One region of the Paenibacillus yanchengensis genome, then DNA from elsewhere that is predicted to be linked to it. Evidence: riboswitches for the same ligand, from Rfam matches in the RefSeq annotation. Region 1 holds a riboswitch; each other region holds the start of a gene.
The links. Region 1 has a riboswitch for thiamine pyrophosphate ahead of thiC (phosphomethylpyrimidine synthase ThiC). Riboswitches for the same ligand answer to the same signal wherever they lie in the genome.
Positions count from the first base shown of each region.

Region 2: it holds a riboswitch for thiamine pyrophosphate, as region 1 does, so the genes downstream of both, ACFSTH_RS20850 (ABC transporter substrate-binding protein) here and thiC (phosphomethylpyrimidine synthase ThiC) in region 1, are expected to answer to the same signal.
Region 3: it holds a riboswitch for thiamine pyrophosphate, as region 1 does, so the genes downstream of both, ACFSTH_RS06930 (ABC transporter substrate-binding protein) here and thiC (phosphomethylpyrimidine synthase ThiC) in region 1, are expected to answer to the same signal.

Region 1 covers NZ_JBHUMH010000045.1:29,315-34,777, reverse strand. Annotated here, with positions in the region: gene ACFSTH_RS12210 (thiazole synthase) at 1-125, opposite strand, end outside; gene thiE (thiamine phosphate synthase) at 130-1,017, opposite strand; gene ACFSTH_RS12200 (ThiF family adenylyltransferase) at 1,045-2,181, opposite strand; gene thiC (phosphomethylpyrimidine synthase ThiC) at 2,174-3,931, opposite strand; TPP riboswitch at 4,135-4,238, opposite strand; gene ytvI (sporulation integral membrane protein YtvI) at 4,325-5,359, opposite strand; gene yfkAB (radical SAM/CxCxxxxC motif protein YfkAB) at 5,385-5,463, opposite strand, start outside.
Region 2 covers NZ_JBHUMH010000064.1:201,464-206,926, forward strand. Annotated here, with positions in the region: gene ACFSTH_RS20840 (ABC transporter ATP-binding protein) at 1-705, opposite strand, end outside; gene ACFSTH_RS20845 (ABC transporter permease) at 705-1,493, opposite strand; gene ACFSTH_RS20850 (ABC transporter substrate-binding protein) at 1,588-2,628, opposite strand; TPP riboswitch at 2,785-2,891, opposite strand; gene ACFSTH_RS20855 (glycosyltransferase) at 3,021-4,091, shown strand; gene ACFSTH_RS20860 (metallophosphoesterase) at 4,314-5,207, shown strand; gene ACFSTH_RS20865 (SOS response-associated peptidase) at 5,251-5,463, shown strand, end outside.
Region 3 covers NZ_JBHUMH010000015.1:17,583-23,045, forward strand. Annotated here, with positions in the region: gene ACFSTH_RS06910 (helix-turn-helix domain-containing protein) at 1-255, opposite strand, end outside; gene ACFSTH_RS06915 (DNA alkylation repair protein) at 470-1,180, opposite strand; gene ACFSTH_RS06920 (ABC transporter permease) at 1,403-2,173, opposite strand; gene ACFSTH_RS06925 (thiamine-binding protein) at 2,176-2,460, opposite strand; gene ACFSTH_RS06930 (ABC transporter substrate-binding protein) at 2,549-3,595, opposite strand; TPP riboswitch at 3,729-3,841, opposite strand; gene ACFSTH_RS06935 (acyl-CoA dehydrogenase) at 3,958-5,028, shown strand; gene ACFSTH_RS06940 (glycerate kinase) at 5,061-5,463, shown strand, end outside.

The sequences.
Region 1 (5,463 bases):
TGTGCCTCTGATTCTGTTAAAGCTTCTTGTAAAATAGCTGGACTCGGAAATCGCCCCGTACCGAATAACAATCGAGATTGTAATTCCACTCCACCAATAGTCAAATTAGATTGCTGCTGTTCCAACCTATTAGCCTCCTCCAACAAATGTAATTAATTCCACAGAAGCTTCTTCGGTTAACAATGGCTCCGACCAACGACTACGCGGTAATATTTCCTTATTTAACTCGACTACAAAATGTTTTTGTTTTTCGCTAATCGTCAATTCGTCTATTAATTGTTCTATCGTAACAGCATATATTTCTCGACGCACACCATTACAAATCATCCATTTGGGAGGTAAACGATACTGCTGCATCAGAGAACGGAATTGCTCACAGACTGCTCTCGGTTCAGCACTATCTGTAATTGCTCGAACTGCGCATAACCGATAAGCACCTGCTAACAATACTTCCGAGGCATTGTCCAAACTAATACCACCAATCGCAACAAATGGAATCGTCACTCGCTGTGCTAACTGCTGAATATAACTAGTAGATACCGCTGCCCGTCCTGGCTTAGTAGGAGTTGCAAATACTGGTCCTGCACCAATATAATCCGCTCCCGCATGCTGTGCAGCTAATGCTTGATCCAAATGATGCGTACTTACGCCAATAATTGCATTATCCCCGAGTATATTTCGGGCTTCATACACAGACGTTTGCAACAAATCATCTTGCCCCAAATGCACACCGTCTGCTCCTACTTCCTTTGCAATGGACACATCGTCATTCATAATAAAAGGTACTTGATAGCGCTTAGTTAGTCGGCGCAATTGTTCCGCCTGCTCCATTATTTCTGCTCTACTGCCAGCTTTATTCCGCAACTGAACAATATCAGCGCCACCCAAAATCGCTTGCTCCATCACATCCACCATCGATTGACCATACATATTACTCGAACCCGACGTAATAGCATATAATGAAAATTGCAATGCAGACTTTTTATTTACATCCATTTGTTCCTGCTGTTGAAACATAGCGCTTTTCCTCCCTCCCACCAGCTCTTAAATTGATTGCTCTAAATCTAAAGCCAAAATGTACTGATCACAAAGCTGATAAGCTTTCTCTATTTCACTAGTTCCTTGTACTAAAATACGACCATCGCCAAACACTACAAGTCTTTCACCAGTAATAACAGTAGCTTTTACCAAATACTTATTTTGAAAAATCGAACAACCAAGCTGCTGCAACTGGATAACAAGCTTCTCCAAATCTAGATTCAAATTTACCTCTTCGGATACAGTCACCTGAATACTGTCTCTCCCACACAATACTGCTGCTTCATACCTGTTATTTGAAATATCTATCGTTTGATCGCTATCGCTACTTGGTAAGTTTTGTTGGAAATCATCCTCATGCCCAGCGGCAATTTCCTTCACAGCACAATGTGAACAAGCTTCTACTCTTTTTGGTAAGCGAGAACGACGAATATACAACGACCATAGGTCAAAGCTAACCCACTCTCCATGAAGCGCTGCTCTATTGTTCGTTAACCACTTCAACGCTTCCATTATTTGCATAGCAACGACCATTTCGACAGCCGGCGAAAGTACGCCGACCGTATCACATGTATCTGCATTACCAAGTAGTGATTCATCCCCAATAACACATCGCAGACAAGCAGTCTGTCCAGGAATTAATAGCGCGCTCATTCCTTCTGCACCTGCTACCCCGCCAAATAAATAAGGAATTCCGAGTGCAAAACAACTATCGCTAAGCAGCAATCTAATCGCCGCATTGTCCGTACCATCTAGTACCAACTGCACGCCATCCATAAAATCTGCCACATTACTTCTACTTACTTCCGCTACAATTGCTTCAATTTCTACTTCCCTATTTATTTGTCGCAAAGCTTCTCGAGCAGCAATTGCTTTCGGCAACATCTGCAACGCATCTCGTTCAGTAAACAACATCTGTCTTTGCAAATTGCTAGGTTCCACATAGTCTCTATCGACTAATCTAATTTTTTTCACACCTGCTCTAGTTAAATGTTGCGCCAGCGAAGCTCCTAATGCTCCGCTGCCAACAATTAAAACAGTCGCCTCTTGCAATAGCTGTTGACCTGACTGACCTATAGCAGCAAATTTTATTTGCCGAGAATATCGATCTTGCCAGATTACATCACCAGACGATTTACCCATAAATCTCATGCCCTGCCGCTTTAAAGGCTGCTGCTTTTTCCTTCATTCCTTCTTCAATCGCTTCTACCGAATCTAACCCTTTTTCCTCCGCATATTGCCTAATATCTTGCGTAATTCGCATAGAACAAAATTTTGGACCACACATTGAACAAAAATGAGCTGTTTTCGCACCTTCTGCTGGCAATGTTTCATCATGATAAGCAAGTGCTCGTTCTGGATCAAGCGCTAGATGGAACTGATCACGCCAACGGAACTCAAATCTTGCTTTCGATAGCGCATCATCTCTCTGCTTTGCACGAGGATGCCCTTTTGCCAAATCAGCAGCATGAGCAGCAATCTTGTATGTAATAACCCCTTCCTTCACATCATCTTTATTCGGCAAGCCCAAATGTTCTTTCGGAGTAACGTAGCACAGCATAGCAGTACCATACCAACCAATCATCGCTGCACCAATTGCAGAAGTAATATGATCATATCCCGGTGCTATATCAGTTGTTAATGGTCCAAGCGTATAGAAAGGCGCTTCATCACATGCAGCTAGCTGCCGATCCATATTCTCTTTGATCAAATGCATAGGTACATGCCCTGGTCCTTCCACCATTACTTGTACATCATGCTTCCAAGCAATTTTAGTTAGTTCCCCAAGCGTATCTAGCTCCGCAAACTGCGCATCATCATTAGCATCAGCGATAGAGCCTGGTCTTAACCCATCTCCAAGCGAAAACGCAACATCATATTGCTTCATAATTTCGCAAATATCTTCAAAATGCGTATATAAAAAATTCTCTCGATGATGTGCCAAACACCACGCTGCCATAATTGAACCACCACGTGATACAATGCCAGTTACCCGCTTCGCAGTTAGCGGAATATAACGCAACAATACTCCAGCATGAATAGTAAAATAGTCAACACCTTGTTCTGCTTGTTCAATTAACGTATCTCGAAACACTTCCCAGCTCAAATCTTCTGCTTTTCCATTTACTTTCTCAAGCGCTTGATAGATCGGCACCGTTCCAACCGGAACAGGGCTATTACGAATAATCCATTCTCGAGTAGTATGAATATTTTTACCTGTAGACAAGTCCATAATCGTATCGGCTCCCCAACGAGTCGCCCACGTCATTTTCTCTACTTCCTCTTCAATCGAAGATGCTACAGCTGAATTTCCGATATTAGCATTTATTTTAACGTGAAAGTTACGACCAATAATCATTGGTTCACTTTCCGGATGATTAACATTAGCGGGAATAATAGCACGCCCAGCAGCTACTTCACTTCGAACGAATTCCGGCTCCATTCCTTCACGAATAGCAATGAACTCCATTTCCTGGGTAATGATTCCTTTTCGAGCGTAGTGAAGCTGCGTTACATTTTGATCAGACTTCGCACGTAATGGACGTTTATTAACTAGCGGGAACAATTCTGAACCTCGCTGATTCATCGTTGTCATGGAAGAAAACCCGTTATCTTGTGGTTTGATTTCTCTCCCGTCATATTGTTCGCTATCCAATCGACTCGCTATCCATTGTTGCCGTAGTTTCGGTAACCCTTGTCGTACATCAGCACTATACGCTATATCCGTATAAGGACCGCTAGAATCATAAACCCGAATTGGTTCATTTTGAAACAGCTCTCCATTACGATCCGTACTATCAGACAAAGCGATTTCTCTCATCGGAACTTGAATCGTTGGATCACTACCTTCGACATACACTTTTTTACTTCCTGGCAACGCAGATTGAAACATAGACACAAAAAAACCTCCTAATGGAATAATATAAATCCCACCTAGAGGTCAATACAGACATATGAGAAAGTAACGGAGAATAATAACTTATCCACCCAAAAACACCGATCCAACTCGAATGATTGTACAAGCTAGAAATAAAAGTATCGATGCGTATTTGAATAAATTATCATTTCCAAGCGCAAAGCTCATTATAAAATAAAACAAGCTCGCTACCACTTTCCTACGCTGGCATGACCCAGATCAGGTTCTAAGGGACAAAAGCTTCTGCTTTATCTCAGCCATATTGGCGCCCCTAGTGGATTTCCTTCTTAAACTATAACTTGTATAAAAAAAATCGTCAACTCTTGTGTTTTTTAAACAAATATGGTAATTAAATAGGATGCTTTCTGATTATTCCAATTTAATTTTCGCTTGAAACAATCCTGCTTGACGCGCAGCCATATAAATAATAACAACGATTGGTCCCAAAAACACACCGATGACACCAACTAATTTGAAACCAACATACAAACTAATTAACGCCGGTAATGCCCCAATACCAACCGAATCGCCTAGTACTTTTGGCTCTACTATACGACGAACAACTGTAATAACTAAGAACAATATAATCAAACCTATACCAGTAAAAACATCACCTGTTAGTAACTGATAACTTGCCCATGGAACTAATACAGAACCAGTACCTAAAATCGGCAGTATATCCACAATAACGATTAACAATGCAATCGCCATCGGAAACTTTATGTTTAATATTAGTAGTCCGGCAAGTGCCAACAAATAGGTCATAGCGCTCAAAATAAATTGAGATCGAATAAACCCAAAAATAGATTTTCTTAAATTTTGCAACACTTTATCGACTTTTTGATGAGACTTTTCTTCGAATAACGTTAAAAATGATTGTTTCAACGTATTTAAACTATAGCTAAACATAAATACTGCAACCATAAACACGATAAAAAAGACGAACAACTCCGGTAAAGCTGTTGCAAATGAAAGGACTGATTTAGATAAACTTGCTGCCATCGAAGCTAAACTAGAGGTAAGACTGGATACCCAGTTTTCCAATTGTTGTGCTACATCCGGAGGCATATTTTCAAATAAAGTCGTTGATTCCTCTAATATGTAGTCAAAAAAGTTACCAGCACTATTTAAATATTGAGGAACTCTTTGTAGAAATGCATTCACTTCCGCAACAATTTTCACACCTAACAATGCAACTGCTCCAAGTAACAAAACAGTAAATAAAACGCTAGAAATAGTAGAACTAACTAGTCGATTAAACTTACATTTTTTAATGAAAAACTGCGTGATTGGCTCTAAAAATATGGCAATTACAAGCGCTAATACAAACGGAGCGCCGGCTGTAAATAACAAGTAAAGCAACAATAGTGCTACCGCTATAGAGACAATCGCTTTGATCGACAAATGTTTTCACCTCTCTTATTTTTTTTTAATCTATATGTGCACTACGCTGCAAAAAATCAACTTCTTTATAGTACATATCTTTTACGAGTAAATTAGGTCCAGCA
Region 2 (5,463 bases), on a different contig from region 1:
CGCTGTCCACAGTTCTTTCGTTCGTGGACGAGCAAATGGTACTATAATTTCTTCTAATACGGTTGCCGGGGCATTAGATAAAACGATAATGCGGTCTGCCAGTAACAACGCTTCATCAATACTATGCGTAACCAACAAAACAGAGCGACGATTGGTCTCCCAGATCGAGAGCAGCCATTGCTGCATTTCTAATCGAGTAAGTGCATCTAGTGCACCAAACGGTTCATCTAATAACATCAACTTCTGTGGAGTTAACAAAGCACGTAAAAATGAAACTCGTTGCTGCATACCACCCGACAACATATGAGGATATGCGGTTGCATAACTATCCAGCCCAATTCGCTCTAGCCATTCTCTGGCTAGCTGTTTAGATTGCTGCGGGTTCACTTTAGCAATCGAGAGCGACAATTCGATATTACCGGTTATCGTGAGCCATGGGAGCAATGCTGCTTGTTGCGGCATGTAAGCAATATGCCCCCGTTCACCTGTTACTTTTTGACCATCGATATAGATATGACCAGTATCAGGAAGCTGTAGACCACCAATCATTTGAAACAGTGTTGTTTTACCGCTACCTGATGGGCCAATTAAAGCGACAAACTCACCATCTTGTACATGCAAGTCTAATTGCTGGAGTACTTGTTTTCGTGGATCGTGCTTTTTCTTTCCACCAAACGATTTCGACAATTGTTCGACACGCAACATTATGTATTTTCCCTCCCGTTCTGCGGACGCCACCTTACAAAATATCGTTCTGCCAAAGCAATAGTACCAAATAGCAACAAACTAATCATAATAATAATAATAACTGCTGCAAACACTCGTTCTGGCTTAAAATTACGGGATGAAATTAACAAAAAACTACCCAGCCCTTTTTTGGGAGCTAGCCATTCTGCAACAACGGCACTTAACACGCTGTAGGTTACAGCTATTTTCAATCCAGAAAATAAATGAACAATCGAATATGGTAGCTCCAAACGCCAAAACAGCTGCCACTTGGAACTGCCAATCATCTCCATGTAATGAAGCAACGTTCGATCTGTATTAGCCAGCCCGTTTAACATCGCAATAACTACTGGGAAAAAACAAACAAGCGTTAGTAATAATACTTTTGGCAATAATCCAAATCCTAGTAACATCGTAAGAAGCGGAGCAATAACGATGACTGGAATGTTTTGCGATAATATAAGTAACGGATACATAGCCGAACGTAGTAGTGGGCTCAGATGCAGCAAGATTGCTATAACAAATCCAGCACCTGCACCAAACGAAAATCCTAGTAGCGTTAGCTGCAATGTAGCCGATGCGTGTTGTTGAATTAAGTCCCAATTATGAATGGTCTCCTGCACTACTGCTAATGGTGCAGGAACTATCCAATCATACACCCAGCCAAACGATACTGCTGCTTGCCACAAGGCAAGCAGCAGTATCATCGCAGTAGCTGGCGGCCATATTTTAAACCAAAGATGACGTAAATGCGATTTATTGTTCATCAATCGTAGCTGCTAGCAACAGAATGAACAATCATTCTACCGCCAGCTCCTCCTATCTACTTATTATTTTTTTCACATCATGTATCTAAATCATTTATTTTGCTGCTGGTAAAAAGTCATTGGTAAATGCTTTTTCTGCTTCTAATGAGCTGTCCAACAATCCACTATCCAGCATCCACTCTGCATAATTTTCCCATACAGATAGTTTTTGCTCTCCCCAACGCGGAGCATCATCTTGATAACGCGGGCTTAACCACGCTTGACTCGCTCGCACTAACTCAGCATCAAGCTCTGGTACAGCTTTTATTAACACTTCTGCTGCTTCTGTCGGCTGATCGATCGCATACTGATAACCTTTGGCTACCGCTGCTACAAACGCTTTTACTGTCTCTGGCTGCTCTGCAATCATTTTTTCGTTTGTCATTACAAGCGGAGTATAGTAATCTAATTTATCTGTGTAATCCGTCAAATAAATCATATTCAAATCAACCCCACGTAATTCCGCCTCTATACCTGTCCACGCATAAAAGATCCATGCAAAGTCAATATCTCGCTTAACCGCTGCAAAAAAGTCTCCATCACCAATACTTAGTAAATCTACTTTGCTAAAATCAGCTTGTTCAGCTTTCATTAACGCTTCAATAACAGCCTGATCAACCGGGTCTCCCCAACCACCATAGCGCATTCCTTCAAATTTCTTTGGAGAATCAATCCCCTTTTCTTTGGGAGAAGCAAATCCAGATGTATTATGTTGAATAATTGCTGCTAACGATACAAGTGGCAAACCAGCAATACGAGCTTGTGTTACCGCCTCTTGATACCCTATTCCAAACGGAACAGTTCCTGCCGCCACAACAGCACTTGCTCCACTCTCACCTGGTGCAATAATTTCTACTTCTAGTCCTTGTTCTGCAAAATAACCATTATCTCGTGCGACATACAATCCCGTATGATTCGTATTCGGCGTATAGTCTAGCACTAGCTGTACCTTTTGTAATTCAGTAGGATTGTCCGTAACTTCATTTTCTGTACCAGCCTCATTATTCTTCCCACTTCCGCAGCCAGCTACTACCAAAATACTTACTAATAACAATACAATATAACTGTTTCTCCAACTTCTCTTTTTGTGAGTCATATTAACTACTCCACTCCATCCCTTTTCTATTTATGTGTCTGTGAACGAAAAAAAACGTTCCTCCTGATCCGGAAGAACGCGATTTGTCAGCGAATAACCACTGCTACACTTCATCCATAACAACGACTAACGTACTAGTCTCCCACTGCTATAAACAAAATGCCCAAATATGCTTCCTACGCCGGCATTATCCGGATCAGGTCATGGGTCGAGATGTACTCATCTCCTCTCAGCCGGTATTACCAGCTCCCCAGAGTTAAACCAAAATAACTAACAGACTCATCATATCAAATAAATTGCAATTTGTCATGCGTCACCTTTTTGATAGCTGCTACATATGGTATAGCATTAGCTCTGTGATGACATTAGCTCCGGAAAGGATGAACCATCCTATGTTTACGATCAGTTTATGTATGATTGTGAAAAATGAAGAAGATAGCTTAGCGCGTTGCCTTGCCTCTGTCCAAGATGCTGTCGATGAAATCATTATCGTTGATACTGGATCAACGGATAACACAAAAGAAATTGCCGCTTCTTTTCATGCCAAAATATATAATTTTACATGGATTAATGATTTTGCTGCCGCTCGTAATTTCAGCTTCGGACAAGCAACAAAAGATTATATACTATGGTTAGACGCTGACGATGTATTGCAAAAAAGTGATCTAGAAAAACTGATTTCCCTCAAAAAAGTGGAACCATTTACTTACGATAGCGTTACAATGAACTATCACTTATCATTTGATCAAGATGGTAAACCAACCTACAGTTTAAGACGAAATCGTCTAGTAAAACGGGAAAACAATTTCCGCTGGATTGGCTTTGTCCATGAGTATTTAGAAGTTGGTGGTAACATACACCATAGTGACATTGCTGTTACTCATCACAAAGAAAAGCAGTATACCGATCGTAATTTACAAATATATTTAACAAAACGAAAAGAAAACCATACCTTCTCCCCACGTGATCTATACTATTTCGCCAATGAACTACGTGACAATGGTCGTTATGAAGAAGCTATTGCGGAATATGAGCAGTTTTTAGCTACCAAATTAGGCTGGGTTGAAGACGAAATTAACGCTTGTATGAAATTAGCAGAATGCCATGGACGTCTGAAAGATCGAGAAAAACAAATGGAAGCACTACTTCGTACGCTAACGTATGATACTCCACGTGCTGAATTCTGTTGCCAATTTGGCAATATGTTTGTAGAAAAGCAGCAATGGTTAAAAGCTATCTATTGGTTTAATTTAGCGACAACGTTAACTATTCCAAAACAACAACTCAGTCCAATTGACTACGCTTCTTGGACGTGGATGCCTCATTTGCAGCTAACACTTTGTTACGATCGTATAGGAAACCGCAAGCAGGCGCTAGAGCATCACCAACAAGCAATACAACTGAATCCCCATCATCCTAGTATTATATTCAATGAAAATTACTTTAAGGGCATTACTCCTTAACTGTATCCTTCCTGCAAAACCAGTTAATGATTTATACTATTAACTGGTTTTTTGTTGTTGGAAAAAATAGGCGGGTATTTTAAGTAAGTAAGAGTGACATTAAAATATGTATATAAATACTTTTAATGGTTAATTATGCACATCCATTTATACTACACAGAAAAAAACAATTTTATGTACTATAATTTAAGTGAGACAGTAAATATTGGAGGTAGCTGCTTTATGACACAAATGCAAGTCAATTTTAAACAGCGAGGACGGAAATTTAATATGATGCGTATAGTTGGTATAGTATTAATAGTTTTAATGTTATTAGCGTTATTTGTTTTTTGGCAAAATAATGGCATCGTTACGACCGTGATCAACTATAGTAATCCGAAAATTGAGGAAAGTTTTGATGGCTATACTATTGTTCAAGTATCTGATTTACATAACAAATCATTTGGCAAAAATCAATCAACATTACTGAAGAAAATAAAGAAAAAGAATCCCGATATGATCGTAGTTACAGGAGATCTCGTCGATAGTAGAAGCACTAATATCGCGATAGCTATGCAATTTATTGAAGGTGCGATGAAACTTGCTCCGGTTTATTATGTCACAGGTAATCATGAGTCAAGAGAAGGAATACTTCCTGAATTAAAGAACAAATTAGAAGTAGCAGGCGTAATGATGATGGATGATAACGAAATGCAAATTGAAAAAAACGGTGATGTTATCGAACTCATCGGCTTATCTGATCCCGCTTTTAGTGGAGGCAGCAATTTAGAAAATAATAATCCTTTAAATCTAGAAGAGAGACTAAATAAACTCTCTGCAAATAAGCAGCAAGCATTCACTATCCTTTTGTCCCATAGACCCGAACTTTTTGATGTATATGTAGATCATAAGATTGACTTAGTATTTTCTGGTCATGCGCATGGCGGACAGTTTAGAATTCCTTTTGTCGGCGGACTAATTGCTCCGGGTCAAGGTTTTTTTCCGAAGTATACTAGTGGAAGTCACACCGTAGATGAAACGACTATGATTGTTAGCAGAGGACTTGGTAATAGTGTTGTCCCTCTTCGCTTATTCAATCGACCAGAACTTATCGTAGTCACCTTACAAAATGAATAAGCAAACCATGTTATAATAGAGAACAAAGAAAGGAGAAATTACGATGTGTGGAAGATATACGTTAACCGTATCTTTGGAAGATTTAATGCTGTATTATGAACTGTCGACAATCATCTTACCAGCTTATGAACCACGTTATAATATAGCACCAACGCAACAAATACCAGCCGTCATCCATGATGGACAAGCAAATCGACTCGGTTTGCTGCAATGGGGTTTTATTCCCAACTGGGCAAAAAACAAACAAATGGCTCAT
Region 3 (5,463 bases), on a different contig from region 1:
TGTCATATAAGGCGTTAATGTGTTGTCTAAACTTATTTGAATGGCAATTTGCTCTAATTCTTTCATTCTACTATCAATGTTTTGCTTCGCTTGATCTAACTGATTAATACTTGATTGCTCTACTTCGAATTGCAGACTATGAATAGCATTGTAATATATAATGACTGTTACTGTAATTAAAGGAATCAAAAATATTAACAAGTAGGACAAAATGTATCTCACGAGTAGTTTTGACTTAAAGCGATTCCAACCCATTGTACGACCCCCTGAACACAAATGAAACAACACCACTTTTTCCCAAATATCTGTAAGCGCTTTTATTATTGTACCATATATTTACTTGATATGACAATTTAACACATGCTTGTTGAAATATCTTCATAAAGCGTGCCGACAAAAAGAAGTATACGGAAACGACCAGTATACTTCTCAGCGTAATATATAGTGTGAAGTGAACAGCAGATAAACTTTAGCAGCGTACATGTTTTCGTTTAAAGCCAATCTGCCCACGTGCTAATGCTTTATCAATATTTTCTTTGGCATTCAAAAATTTGCTTTTTCCTTTTGGCTGAGGTATTTCTAATGGACTTATTTTTACTGCTGTATTCGTCGCTTCCTCATGGAGAGGTACGTAAGAAACAGCGGTTGTAAATACAAAATTACTCATCGAATATTTCGTTCTCTCTGGAGCAGTAGCAATTTCTCGTTCCACTACTTGCAGCATACGCGCTAATTTTTCTGTTTTAAACTGATCATCCGCACGATTACCAAGCAACCAACAATAACAGCTCCAACCAGCAGACATTTTCAACTCATCACCACTAGCAATCCAACCATCTGCTACTTCTTGCGCAATATCCGATTCAGAAAGAGTAACTGCAACAACAAAATCAGAAATCATATAAAAATAAGCGGCATCAATCCAACGCTCATAATCATCCTTTGTCATCGCATTCGGATCAGCAATGACACCGGCAAAATACATCGCATCATAATTCCCTGTCGCATATAGCTGTTCAGCAAGTGGTTGATTGATTTTAATTTGCCGTCTCATCGGTTTCATTTCCCCAGTTGTCACACCAAAAAGCGGCTCTTGCGCCCCATTACTCATATATATCTTTTTCATCCGCTCTTTGCTCAACTGCTCCAATTGCTGCATGACTTCTTCAAATGTTAACATAGCAATCCCCTTCTCTGCTTGATACAAACATTTTACTATCCGCTCATCTATTCTACTATACTACAATAGTATCGTGAGGAATAATGGAGTAACAAGTGTTATTTTTTTCAAGCTCCCTGTACTACCTATCGCTGCCAAGTTACCTTTTGTCCCGTATCCCCATCGCTTAGTAGCATTTTATCCCATTATATTCCAAGTATTCTACTGAGTAAAGGGTATACGCTACACCTTTCCCCTCCAACGGGTTAACCGTTTCTCGAGAAGAACAATAAGCCCATAGACGACCATACTTAAACAAACAATGATCACTATGCCGATAAATACTCGATCCGCTCGAAAAGCTGATTTAGCGATAATCATGTAAGCACCGATACCGATATTGGAGCCTAGCCACTCTGCAATAAATGCAGCCATCACACTATATACAGCAGAAATTTTTAAGCCAGAAAATAAAAAAGGAACTGCATGGGGCAATTCTAATTTCCAAAACAACTGTTTTTTGTTAGCTCCCGACATTAACATATAGTTGTACAGCGTCGTATCTGTTTGGGCAAATCCATTTAAAGTCGATAACGTAATTGGAAAAAAACAAACGATGATGATCATAATCATTTTAGGTAATAAACCAAAACCAAACCATAACATCAACAATGGAGCGAGCGCAATGATCGGTACATTTTGACTAATAATTAGAAACGGGTACAGTGTTATTTTTACTAGTGGAAAAAAGTGTAGCAGTACCGCCAACATAATACCTACTGTCACGCCTGCTGCAAAACCAACAATGGTCGTTCGCACAGTCTCTACCGTATGACCCCATAGACGAGGAAAGCTATCATATGCTTCTGTAGCAATTTCGACAGGGCTTGGTAGCATCCATTTAGGGATGTGAAATATTAAGGTGGCTAATTGCCACAACACTAAAAATAGAATTGCCGCCCCTATGGGCAGCAACCAGTTTTTCCAGCTCCTAGCATTCGAATTCGATGCCATCGCTACATATACCTTTCCGTTAATCCGGCGATCGAAATACCTTTTGGATCGTAATGAATTTTAATTTGTGAAGAAATACTTACTCCAGCTCCTATCGTTCCTAATTCAATATTCACTTGTTTCACAATGTCCAGAAGCTGTGCTAAGTCCCCTTCCATCGTTGTATCCAATGGTCCTACGACATACTTAACGCCTGAACGTTCAATAATACCGACGACCCGATCAATGTAAGCTGATGAATCTTCCGTCCGAAATATCGTTTCCAAACTCATAATCGCATTAGACATTAGCAATGTTCTCCTCATCTCTAGCAAATAATGAAACGATCTATTATCGTTGCTTTGCTAACTTTTCAATCGTTAACCAGATTAATAATTAATTAGCTTTAGGTAAAAAGGCATTCGTAAACGCCGCCGCTGCATCAAATGTTCCATCTAGTAAATCATATTCTTGCAACCATTTCGCATAGTTTTCCCATACTTCTAATTTCTGAACACCCCACTGCTGCGCGTCATCTTGATAACGAGGGCTTAACCACTTTTGACTAGCCATAACTAATTCCTCATCTAGTTCGGGAACAGCATCTAGCAAAATACGAGCAGACTCATCGGGATGTGCAATAGCGTACTCATAACCTGCTGTTGTTGCTGCCATAAATGCTTTTACCAGTTCGGGCTTCTGTTCTATCGTCTGTTCATTAGAAATAATAACCGGTGTATAATAATCCAATTTGTGTGAATAATCTTTCAAAAAGATGGTGTCAATCTCTATCCCACGAAGCTCCGCTTCAATGCCTGCCCAACCATAATATATCCAAGAAAAATCAATATCTCGTTGTACCGAAGTGAAAAAATCTGCTTCGCCTACATTTAATATTTTCACATCGCTAGCATCTGCTACACCATCTGCCACCATCAATGCTTCAATGATTGCTGGTTCAGCAGCAGCACCGAATCCTCCGAAGGTTTTACCTGCAAAATCTTTTGGCGCTTTAATGTTTTTTTCTACAGGTGCTGCAAATACAGCCGTATTATGTTGAATGACAGCCGCTATCGAAACGACAGGTACTTCTTGCAATCTAGCATCTGTCACTCCTTCTTGAAAACTAACACCAAACTGCGCTTGCCCCGATCCAACAACTGCATTCGGACCACTTGAGCCTGGCAAAATGATATCAACATTTAAACCTTGCTCCGCATAAAAACCTTTATCCCGCGCCACATACAAACCAGTATGATTCGTATTAGGCGACCAGTTAAGTACAAGCGTAACATCCGTTAACTTCTCTTGTTTATTTCCATTTCCCGCTTGTTGCGCTTGATTGTTTCCCTTGTTTGCTTGATTTCCACCAGCACATGCGCTTAATACAACCATCATCGCCAACAACATCACGATCCACTTAGTTGAAACTTTGTTCATCATCTGTCTCCCCCTAGATTGTCTGAAAGTTTTTTTCACCAAAAAAATATACCAAAAAACGCCCCCAGATCTGCGAATGATCCAAGGACGTTGATAACTAAAGATTGTTAAGTGCATTACAAAAAAATGCAGTACAATACTACCAATAGCATGTCCCTCCGCTGGCATTATCCAGATCAGGTAAATGGGTCAGTGTCTTCTGTGGGACACAATCTCAGCCGGCCATATCCAGCACCCCTAGCTCTATTCAATTACGCCTATCATTATAGCCCAAGTGATTACTTTTTGTCTACTTGCAACTTTGCTGCTTTTTACATACACTTTGCATCAGATACTTTTTTAATAGAATAGGAGATTGATCAAACATGTTAGAGCAAACAGTCGTTGAGCAAATTAGAACCACTTCTCTAGAGCAAGAAGCAAGTCGGATATTTGATCCATTCGCACTAGACATCATTCTGGAACAACAGTGGTTCAAACTATTCGTTCCCAAAGCACTCGGCGGTAGCCAAACACCACTCCCAGAAGCTTTGAAACTATATGAATATACATCTTGGGTCGATGGCAGCTTCGGCTGGGCAACTACGATCGGATCTGGTGGTGGATATTTTGCTGGATACATGAAACCTGATGCGGCAAATCAAATATTCTCCCCTGCTAATGCGGTTATCGCTGGTAGCGGTTCTTCGATTGGAACAGCCATTCCTGTTGATGGTGGATACATCGTCAATGGATCGTGGCCCTATTGCAGTGGTTCCACCTATGCCACCACCTTTACCGCTAACTGTACGCTAACAAAAGAAAACCAAGACGATGCGCCATCACCCATTTTCACCATTACTTTAAAACCAGACCAAGTAGAAATTATACCAACATGGGCAGCTTTTGGTCTAAAAACAACGAATAGTCACACGATTGTTGCCCGTGATCAATTTGTACCAGTAGAGCGGACATTCCAGCTAGAAACACAAACGTTATTTTTGGATGACCCATTTTTCAGCTATCCTTTTGTTCCATTCGCTCAAGCTAGTTTTGCAGCAGTTGGTATCGGCATTGCCAAACATCTACTAGACGAAGCATCACAATTTGTGCTGGATCGTCAAGCAGCATGGGAAGCAGCTCATCCGGGTAGATTCTCCTTTGTTACGAGCCGAATAGAACAAGCAAAAATGACGCTGCATGATGCTGTATCTACCTTTTACGCAGTAACTACCGCTTCATGGGAAGCGCATGTTAACGGGGAAACGTTAAGTGAACAGTCGCTACAGCAAGTAACAGAAGTATGCCAACGAGCAGCTCGTATCGCACTCCATTGTGGACAACAGCTAATGCCTTACTTAGGCATGTCCGCAATTATGGAAAACAACGCGATTAATCAAATTTGGCGAGATTTGCAAACCGCTTGTCAACACAACATGTTGATTGCTTTTGAATAATAGTTAATTAACATTGGATGGAGGTATACCACATGCGATTTCTCATTGCACCCGACTCCTTCAAAGGCAGCTTAACAGCAAAGCAAGTAGCTACAACGATAAAACGAGCAATTGAAGATGTCTGGCCAGCAGCTTCCACTGTTCTAATGCCGATGGCTGACGGTGGCGAAGGTACAGTGGAAGCCATTGTAGACGCTATAGATGGACAATATATCTCCACTCAGGTGACAGGACCACTAGGGACGAAAGCGACGGCGACCTGGGGAATTATTGCCGAGCAGCAACCAACTGCTATCATCGAAGTAGCAAATATTTGTGGATTAACGATGGTACCACTAGAGGAACGAAACCCACTGCACACTACCTCTTATGGCGTAGGCGAAATCATTCTCGCAGCATTCGATCAAGGTATTCGTTCCTTCATTATTGGGCTTG